One region of the Shimazuella sp. NTD250 genome, then DNA from elsewhere that is predicted to be linked to it. Evidence: riboswitches for the same ligand, from Rfam matches in the RefSeq annotation. Region 1 holds a riboswitch; the other holds the start of a gene.
What was found. Region 1 has a riboswitch for thiamine pyrophosphate ahead of thiD (bifunctional hydroxymethylpyrimidine kinase/phosphomethylpyrimidine kinase). Riboswitches for the same ligand answer to the same signal wherever they lie in the genome.
Positions count from the first base shown of each region.

Region 2: it holds a riboswitch for thiamine pyrophosphate, as region 1 does, so the genes downstream of both, AC5WOF_RS09110 (ABC transporter substrate-binding protein) here and thiD (bifunctional hydroxymethylpyrimidine kinase/phosphomethylpyrimidine kinase) in region 1, are expected to answer to the same signal.

Region 1 covers NZ_JCAJZS010000004.1:221,640-226,573, forward strand. Annotated here, with positions in the region: gene cytX (putative hydroxymethylpyrimidine transporter CytX) at 1-480, opposite strand, end outside; gene thiD (bifunctional hydroxymethylpyrimidine kinase/phosphomethylpyrimidine kinase) at 473-1,279, opposite strand; TPP riboswitch at 1,419-1,529, opposite strand; gene AC5WOF_RS11965 (DUF4309 domain-containing protein) at 1,739-2,284, shown strand; gene AC5WOF_RS11970 (macrolide family glycosyltransferase) at 2,442-3,677, opposite strand; gene AC5WOF_RS11975 (cytochrome P450 family protein) at 4,100-4,934, opposite strand, start outside.
Region 2 covers NZ_JCAJZS010000003.1:208,691-213,624, forward strand. Annotated here, with positions in the region: gene AC5WOF_RS09095 (MFS transporter) at 1-417, shown strand, start outside; gene AC5WOF_RS09100 (MFS transporter) at 552-1,823, shown strand; gene AC5WOF_RS09105 (radical SAM protein) at 1,861-3,114, shown strand; TPP riboswitch at 3,486-3,596, shown strand; gene AC5WOF_RS09110 (ABC transporter substrate-binding protein) at 3,702-4,643, shown strand; gene AC5WOF_RS09115 (thiamine-binding protein) at 4,645-4,934, shown strand, end outside; gene AC5WOF_RS09120 (ABC transporter permease) at 4,931-4,934, shown strand, end outside.

The sequences.
Region 1 (4,934 bases):
TGTTAAAACGAATAATAAACACACAGCTATACTATTTAACTTCTTCCAGGCATTTTGACCAAAATACAGCCAAATACAAATGAAGAAACCAATTACCAGACACCAAACCCATGGCTGATTAACATGATAGTTATTGGAAGTCACGAAATTGACAGATTGGGCACCTGTTAAAATCATAATTGCAGTCCAGCCAAGTAACTGCAAAACGTTTAAGATGGAGAATAGGTAACTGCCATAACTCCCAAATGAAATTTTAGTGGATTCCATTGCCGTTAAACGTTCACGCGATCCAATTACTCCTCCCAAAACAAGTAGCAGCGTTCCCATTACATGTCCTAATAAGATAGCGGTTAAACCTTTATAGAAACCTAGAGGTGCAATGAGTGCTCCTGTCATTATTTCCGCTACGGAAACGGCAGCTCCGAACCATAGTGTTGCAAAATTCCATTTTGTTATTTTTTTAGGTTGGTTGCTAGACATGGTGTTTCCCTGCCCTGTTATACAAGGAGTAAAAATGATGTACTGGACCAACGCCTTTTCCAATTGAAAAAGAGTGCCGAATTGCAAGTGTGATATAATCTTTTGCTTCTTTAATCGCTGCATTTAGTTGAAAATCATTTGCTAGATTAGAAGCAATAGCTGACGATAATGTACAACCTGTACCATGAGTGTTTGCTGTGTCTATTCTTGCTTCATGAAAAAAAGTAAATTCTTCACCATCAAAACATATGTCGGTTGCATCATTCTCACGGTGTCCGCCTTTAACAAGCACAGCTTTCGCCCCCAATGCATGCATTTGAATAGCAGCTTCTTCTATTTCTTTAAGCAGAGTGATTTTTCTTCCTGTTATCACTTCTGCTTCTGGCAGATTAGGAGTTATAAGTGTTGCGATCGGGATAAGTTCATGAATGAGAGCCTCTTTTGCATTTGGACTCAATAGATCATATCCACTTTTTGAAATCATAACGGGGTCGACAACAATATGCTTTGGTGCATATTTTGTTAATTTTTCCACGATTACTTTTATCGTTTCGATTTGTGAGACCATCCCTATTTTCACAGCATCTACTTCAATATCACGAAAAATGGCATCAAGCTGACTAGCAATCAAATCCGGTGTCATGTCTTGAACGGCAAACACCCCTTGCGTATTTTGAGCTGTTACTGCTGTAATCACACTCATTCCATAAACACCATGAGCGGAAAAAGTTTTCAAATCCGCTTGGATACCTGCACCGCCACTTGAATCAGAACCGGCTATTGTTAATACTTTTTTCATTTTCTCTGCTCCTTTCTTTGTGAATAGAACTTGGTTATTTCCAGATAATAGAAGTGGCTTGCAAGTAAACATAAAAAAGCACAAATCCCCATGAGGACTTGTGCTCGAACAAATCGATGTCAGGAATACAAAATTAGATGTATTCACTCGCTCACTTTCCTACGCTGGCATTATCCAGATCAGGTTAAAGGGTCAAAGACTATTGTGTCTTAATCTCAGCCGACCATTTACGGCACCCCTAGTTCTATTCAAATTATAATTGTATTTCTATTTCATCTTAATTAATGCTGCTGATAAATTCAAGTGGTTAGCCAAACTTGATTCATTTTCAATATTCATTCCATTAATTTTTGAAATATTAACTTTTTGGAAACCATTTCCCATTGTAAGTATTATATATTTATGAATAAAGGGAATGATTTGATATCTCCCAATATACAAGAAAAGGTTGTAGATACGATGAAAAAAATAGCAAAAACGTTACTTGCTACTACTCTTTTAGTAACAGCTGCCGTTCCAGTTATCACATCGATTCCAGATGCACATGCTGCATATCAACATGCAACGAATAAAACATCAAAAGATCACAAACAAACCATTGATAAAACAGTAAAATTGGCTGCTCAAGGAAAAGTGATCAATAGTGAACAGTTTGGTTTGGGTTCTAAAGAGGGAGATATTATAAAAAAATGGGGACAACCCGAAAATAAGGAGGAATACAAAGGTTATCAGGAATATTTGGAATACAAAAAGCGTAAAGTGAGCTTTACCATTACCAAGGGTATAGTATCCAAAGTGACGACAACAGATAAACGAGTACTTGCGCTCTCACATGATGAGGTTCATAAAGCGTTAGGTGAACCGATCGATCATGATCAAGGTGCTGGGCAAATCTATGAAACGTATCAGTCGGGAAAAAACCTAATAGATATTCATTGGACAAATGTAACGGATAGAAAAGACGGATTAGAATTAGTAGAGCTTACTGTATATAAGAAGAATTGAGATTTTGTTCATCGGATCTGAAGTGAATGGAAAACAAACTAAAATGACGATCTAAATCGAAAAAGCACTTCTGGAATTTTTTTCAGAAGTGCTTTTCATCAATTTGAAAGTATTCTTTTGGTTATGGAATTAGGAGTTTCTTTGTTGATCTTTTATATTATTTGTTGTCTTTTTTTGTTCTTTTTAATAATTCATCCACAGCTTTGACATATCCACCAGCTTCTTGAAAAGCACGGCTGATTTTTAAGCTGTTTTGTTTGTAGGAGGGGTTGTTTAACGCTTCTAGTACTGCATTCCGCAATGAATCCACCTGTAAATTTTCTGGATCAAGCAAGAGGCCGGCCCCTAATTTTTCTACCCGTTCTGCTACCATAGGCTGATCATTTACGAGTGGTAACATGACAAGGGCATTTCCAAAGTATAATCCTTCACTTGTGCTGTTCATCCCGCAGTGGGTGATAAAAACATCACTGTGTTTTAAGACTTCTAGCTGTGGTACATAATTGCGCACGATAAAATTATCAGGGATAGGCCCAATATCTGTTGGGGATAAATGATTGCCTATGCTGAGAACCACTTTTATATCCAGATCTTTTAATGCATCCATGCACATTTGATATAAATCGGCTCGTTTATTGACAATTGTACCGAGAGCCATGTAAACTACCGGTTCTGTTTGCAGCTCATGGATAGGGAAATCCGTTTGGTCTTTTCGATCTATCAGAGAAGGTCCGACAAAGAGGTAATCGTCTCCATAAAGTTCAGACTCAGGCTGGAACAATCGAGAAGTAAACACAATGTGGGCGTCAGCTTCCACAGTCATGCCATTTAGAAAACCAGCGATGGAAATTCCATATTTTTTTTCTAGTCTTTTGTTTAGCTGTATCATTTGTTCTTTTTTTTCTTCAAATGCTTTTTTTGTTTCGGGTGACCATTTTTCCGTTACTTTTTTGAAAAAGTCGGATTTTTGATTGGAGGCAAAGGAAGACCATATCGCATAAGATGGTAACTTCTTCATGTCCGCAATCCATTTTCCAGGAGAATTCATCGCATCAAATAGAACATAATCATAAACTTCGTTTTGAATGTCTGTTAAAATTTCATCTGTAATCCATTCCATGGACTGCATCATTTTGTCCATATTACCAATCATAGGACTCCTGTTTTGATCCTTTTGGTTATGGAAGAAGCTTGCTATAAGCTCATTCATCAAGGTTTGTGCCTTTGAAGAGATCGAGCGAACTTCTGCACCTGTTTGTACCAGCTTGTCTTTGTAGTGATCACTTGTGTAATAGGTGACATGTTCTCCACGTCTTACTAATTCTGTTATGAAACCAATAGAAGGATTAATGTGTCCTTCCCCCATATAATTGACCATTAATACTCTGGACATTTTCAACACCTCATTTCAAAATATACACATAGTATCACTTTATTATATGAACGGAGTATGAATATCTGGAAAATTTGTATAAATTGATTAATAAGACATTGGTATCTTTCCTTTTGATATGGGTTCTTAGAAGCAAAAATGGATACAAAGACATTGTGAATATTAGGAATATAAAAAGCACAAATCACATAAAGGTAAAGTATTTGAAGTTCGATAACAATGAATGCTTGTACTCACGAGAGAAATTTAAGATAATGGGGCAGAAAAAGGAATAATCGGAAGATCAAACACTACTATGCTGGGGAATTTTGAGCAAAACTACAGAACGGTGGGTTATTCCACCGTTCTGTATCCCAAACAAATAAAGGTTTTCCCATTTTTTAATTGTTGTGGCAATATCTCCAGTAGCTCTTTTCCATTTGCTAAAAAGCGATAGGCAAAGTTGTTAATCCCTGTGAGGACAATGTGAAGTGCCAGATAACGTTTTCTCTAGGGATGTTGAGATGGAGGTTAGGCATACGTTTCAGAAGGGTGGTAAACGCAATATCTGCTTCCACACGGGCCAAGGGCGCCCCTAGGCACTTATGAATCCCATGTCCAAAGGCGAGATGCCGATTGATCTTACGTGTAATATCCAGTGCCTCTGGATGCTCAAACTGGTACTCATCACGGTTTGCTGATTTCGATAAAGGAATGACCATATCTCCCTTTTTGATCTGCTGCCCGGCAAGCTCGACATCTTCCATAGCAAAACGTGGTCCCGTCATTGTAGAGGGCCCATTGAAGCGGAGCAGTTCTTCAACGGCTGAAGGAACTAGACTGAAATCAGCTTTTAGTTTCTCCAATTGCTCAGGATGATCCAACAACATCAGAGTACCAGTAGCGATCAAATTTGAGGTTGTTTCATGGCCAGCAAAGACTAATAACGTAATCATAGAGAGCAGTTCTGCCTCGCTGAGTCGATCCCCCTCTTCTTCAATAGCTACCAACTGGCTGATCAAGTCATCAACAGGATACTGGCGTTTGTCGGCCACAAGCTGCGCAATGTATTCGTTGAAAGCTTGTATGTTCTCCGCAACCCCAGGCTCTAGTTTTCCAAGTCCAAGACCATTTGCGATCACACCAGACCAGTCAAGGATCTTTGTCCGATCTGCTAGAGGCACTCCAAGCATGTCAGAAATGACGTTGATTGGTAAGGGATAGGCATAGTTTTTTACGAGATCCATTTCACCTTGTTCTTGTACCTGATCAAGTAAT
Region 2 (4,934 bases), on a different contig from region 1:
CGGCTGGAAAAGAAAAATAAATTCACCCAGCGGCAGATCAGTCGGGATGTATCCCACGGTACATTGGTTGTGTTTGCCATCGCCCTCCTGTTCATCTGGATAGGTGCTGCGACGCCGGGCAAAATTGGTGCGACGCTGTGCATCCTTGGTGCAGCCGCGATCGGTGTGGCGGTGAGGGTGTTTACTTACTTGGAGATCACCATGTCCCCACAGACAGGAAGAGGTGCATATACCTATTTCTTTGTCCGTAGCATCGCTCAATGTCTCGGATGTGTCCCTGGATTGGTTTCCCTGTCCATGCTGGGAATCATCTTGGTGCTGCTGCCGTTCGTCATGATCGGTATCGTTTACTACAACAGAATCAGGTTGAGCAACCTGATTTCCACCATTATGATGAAGCGGAAAGCTAAGTCTTGATGGGCAAGTATACAACGCTTGAGAATCTTTGCTAAGTAGGAGATTCTCAAGCGTTGTCCCGTTTTTGAATGAAATAGAGGTTTTTTTTCAATAAAATGATTAAATAGATTATTTTTATTTCCTTGTGGTATGATTTGACTAGGCATGTAGGACTCGTAGAAAAGAGAGAAGTAATGGTTTTGCTGCCCCATTTCAAGCTGGAAAAGCCCTTTCGATGGGCAAATGCAAGCACTAGGAAGACGAGTATTCTGGGGATTTGCGTGGCCTTTTGGGTCTCGTTTACCCTCATTGGATCCAATCTGTTGATCGCTGAAAAGGTAGGAAAAGAGGTTGTCCCTGGCATCCTTCTCTTCTTTTATCTATTCGGTGCTCTTTTCACTGGATTTTCTGGTCTCCTTGCTCGTACGATTAGCAGGAAAACAGTCCTGACTATGGGACTAGTTTTGATGACCTTGGGGACGATCGCTGTCAATTTTGTAAACAGCTTTGGTCTGTTTGCTTTGGTATATATGTTGATGGCACTCGGATACTTCCCAGTTATCAGTGTGACTGGTCATCTCAATCATGATTTCCTTGGAGATGACAAGAAGCTGCTCATTCGGGGTCGTAGTGGTTGGGGAACACTCAACTATGTATCTGCGGCTTGTACCGCCTTTGCCATTCCGATGATTCATCATGGGTGGACCACGATATGGTTTGCGATTTCCATGGCTGCTCTCATCGGTGCAGCAATTGCAGTGATGCGTCTCAAGGAAGAAGTAGCAGTGAAGGAGCGCCCCTTTGTAGAGCCTGATGAGGATAAGGTGCCGTTTTACCAGCAACTTCTCACCCGAGACAAGTCAGTACAATTTTCATGGGAATATGTGCTGGTAATCGCAGGTTCCCTTGCGGTGAGGATGTGGCCAGTGTTCTTCATGGGAGAATGGATCGCGGTTGCGATGATCTTCTTTGGAGAACTTACCAATGGGGTGTGTGGTCCCCTGCAAGTTTGGCTGACTCAACGGCTGGAAAAGAAAAACAAAGCTGTCCAGCGGCAGATCAGTCGAAATGTATCCCACGGTACGTTGGTTGCGTTTGCCATCGCCCTCCTTTTCATCTGGACAGGTGCTGCGACTTCGGGCAAAATTGATGTAGTGTTGTGTATTTTTGGTGCAGTCATGATTGGTGTGGCGGTGAGGGTGTTCACCTACTTGGAGATCACTCAATGTAAGCAAACGGGAAGAGGGACCTACACCTTCTTTTTCATTACTGGTATTGGTCAGTGCCTTGGCTGTGTGGTGGCATTGTTCTCCATGACCAGGCTAGGAATGGTGTTGTCATTGATTCCGTTCGCCTTGATTGGCATCGCCTACTACAACAAGGTCAGGTTGAGTTACCTGATCACTTCCATCAAGACAAGGCGGTAAGTGATGATCATGGCAAAGAGAGAAGAAAAGAGGAAGCATGATTGACACGCAAGTACCGTTCAGTATCTTCGTGCTCAAGATGCATAAATGGTGCAACTTTGATTGTCCGTACTGTTACTACTACAAAAACCGTAGTGAGCAATGGCTGTCTGAGGCTCAGTCGGCAGTGATCACCGAAGAGTTGATGGACGTAGTTGCTTTCCGCATCGGGGAGCATGTGCGGATGCATCAACTAGAGGAGATCGAAATCGTCTTTCATGGCGGGGAACCGCTCCTCGCTGGTGTGAGTAAGATGATCAAGTACAAGCAAAAGGTAGAAGAGGCAGTTAGTCCTTGCAAGGTAATTGCCACTGTCCAGACGAATGGCTCCATGCTTAATCGAGGAAATGTTCGTCAGCTGGCAGAAGCAAGGATCACGGTTGGTGTCAGTATGGATGGCGGACTTCGGGAAATGAATGCGTCCCGGATCACTCGTAGTGGGAGGAAGCCCGGCTATGATCAAATTCTGCGCGGACTAAAGCACGTTGCGGCATACCCTCAGACGGAAGATGGATTCCGAGTGTTCAAGGGTATCCTGTGTGTGATTGATATCGAGCACAAGGCAAAGAGAGTATACGACTCCTTCCATCAGCTGGAGGAAGAGATTGGTGCGAGGATTCCAAGGATCAATTTCCTGTTGCCACACGCCAATCATGTAACTCCACCGCCAATGCCGCAAGGAAGTTTGATACAGCGGGCTGTGCATCAGTTTGATCGGCTGTTGGCATATGATGCCGATCGAGTGCCAAAGCGTCTGACGCCTTATGGTAACTGGATTAACGAGTTGTTTGACTGTTGGTTGGCGGATAGCCAGCGACCAGATATTCCGTTGTTTGAGGCGCTGATCGACGTCAACCGTATGGGTGACAGCAGTAGTGATGAGATTGGTATCTCCCCTTCTGCTGTGGTGGTTGTCGAAGTAGACGGCAGTATCGAGCAGGATGACGACCTCCAGTTCAACGGTGAAAACGCAACTTCCACTGGACTAAATGTAGTGTCTTCACGATTTGATGAGGCGCTACTGCATCCGGGTATCATGGCACGTCAGAGTGGTCCAGACGGAGTGCCTACTGAATGCGGAAACTGTGTTTTCAACATCAAGTGTGGAGGGGGTAACCCTTCGCACCGTTACGGTAAGGATGGCAGTTTTGATCATCCTACGGTGTACTGCGACGACTGGAAAGAGGTTTTTCCTCATGCCGCCGCAGCAAGCGAGCGGAAAGTAAGGCTGCTCAGTGTAGAGAGAAAATAGCTTTTGCTTTTCCACGGTTTGTGGCAGAAGCATGCCCCCCTAGCAATTTGCAGGGGGGCGCATCTATTTATATAGGTGGCCCCCTGTCCAACTGGACAGGGGGCCTTGTGCTCAGGAGCTGTTGAAGCGCTTCTCGCGCTTCTTCGGCTTCCGAGTGAGCATGTCATTCAGATCCATGAGTCCTCCTCCCAAATGTTTGGAGGGCGGCTCCCCAGCGGTTCTTTTTTCTTCCGCTGTATGTGGGACTGACAACTTCATTGTATGTGGTAACAAACAAAGAATCAATATGTTATGAAAATTTTTTTGTCTTCCACTTATACGCTTTTCATAGACAAACAATAGTATAAAATGTATAATTCATTTGAAAACGGAATAAAAATCAGGGGTGCTGGAGAATGGCCGGCTGAGATAGTATACCGATGTACTGACCCTTTCACCTGATCCGGATAATGCCGGCGTAGGAAGGATATTTTTTTGTGCGCAATTTTAGCCATCCTCGATCAGGATGGTTTTTTATTTTGACTAGGAGGATATCTATATTGCATTGGAAAAAGCTATTTATTATTGGATTTATTGCAGTTTTATGTATGGGATTAGCAGCTTGTTCATCAGAAAAAACAAAAGAAAAAGAAGTAACAGTTGTATTGGACTGGACTCCTAATACCAACCATACCGGCTTATATGTTGCACAGGTGAAAAACTACTTTAAAGAAGCCGGATTACAGGTACACCTTATTCAACCGGGGAAATCAACGGCGGAACAACTGGTGGCCTCAGGCAAAGCGGATTTTGGCGTTAGTTACCAAGAGGGGGTAACGCAGGCAAGGGTTGCAGGTGTACCCATCGTCTCCATTGCAGCTGTACTGCAACACAATACTTCTGGGTTTGCTTCACTTTCCACTTCTGGGATTAAAAGTCCAAAAGATTTTGAAGGGAAGACATATGGTGGATTTGGTTCATTGGTAGAGAAAGCAATGATTCAATCTTTGATGGAAAAGGATCAAGCGGATGTGAGCAAAGTAAAAATTACAAACGTTGGCTCCACTGACTTCTTTACAGCATTGAAACAAGGAATTGATTTTTACTGGATTTATTATGGATGGCAAGGGATCGAAGCAGAGCAAAAGGGTGTTAAGCTAAATATGGTATATCTAGCAGATCAAAATAAAGATCTCGATTACTATACTCCTGTCTTGATCACTTCAGAAGCAAAAATAAAGCAAGACCCCAATGTGGTAAAAGCGTTTATGCGAGCAGTGAGCAAAGGATATCAATTTGCGATTGCACATCCAGATGAAGCAGCAGATATTTTAATAAAACAAAATCCTACTTTAGACAGTAAACTCGTTCATGAGAGTCAAAAGTGGCTCAGTCCTCGATATCAAGCGGATGCTGCTATTTGGGGAATACAAAAAGAATCGGTATGGAGTGGATATACAAACTGGATGAAAAGCCATCAATTATTAGAAGGGAATTTTGATCCGAAAAAAGCATATACCAATCAATTCCTTCCACAAGGAGGCAACTAAAATGAATACGTTGTTGAGCATTCAAATCCTGCCGCAAGATACCAATCACTCGATTTCTATCCCACTTATAGAAGAAGCAATAGGCATTATTGAGGAGTCAGGACTAAAGTATCGAGTCGGAGCATTGGATACTACTGTGGAAGGGGATTGGGAGACATTATTAAACCTGATAACTGTGATGAATCAAAGGGTGTTAGAATTAGGCGCCACGCAGACGATGTTTCAAATTAAAATCTTACACAAACCTGAAGGAATCACCATTTCTGCGCTGACTCACAAATATGATGATGA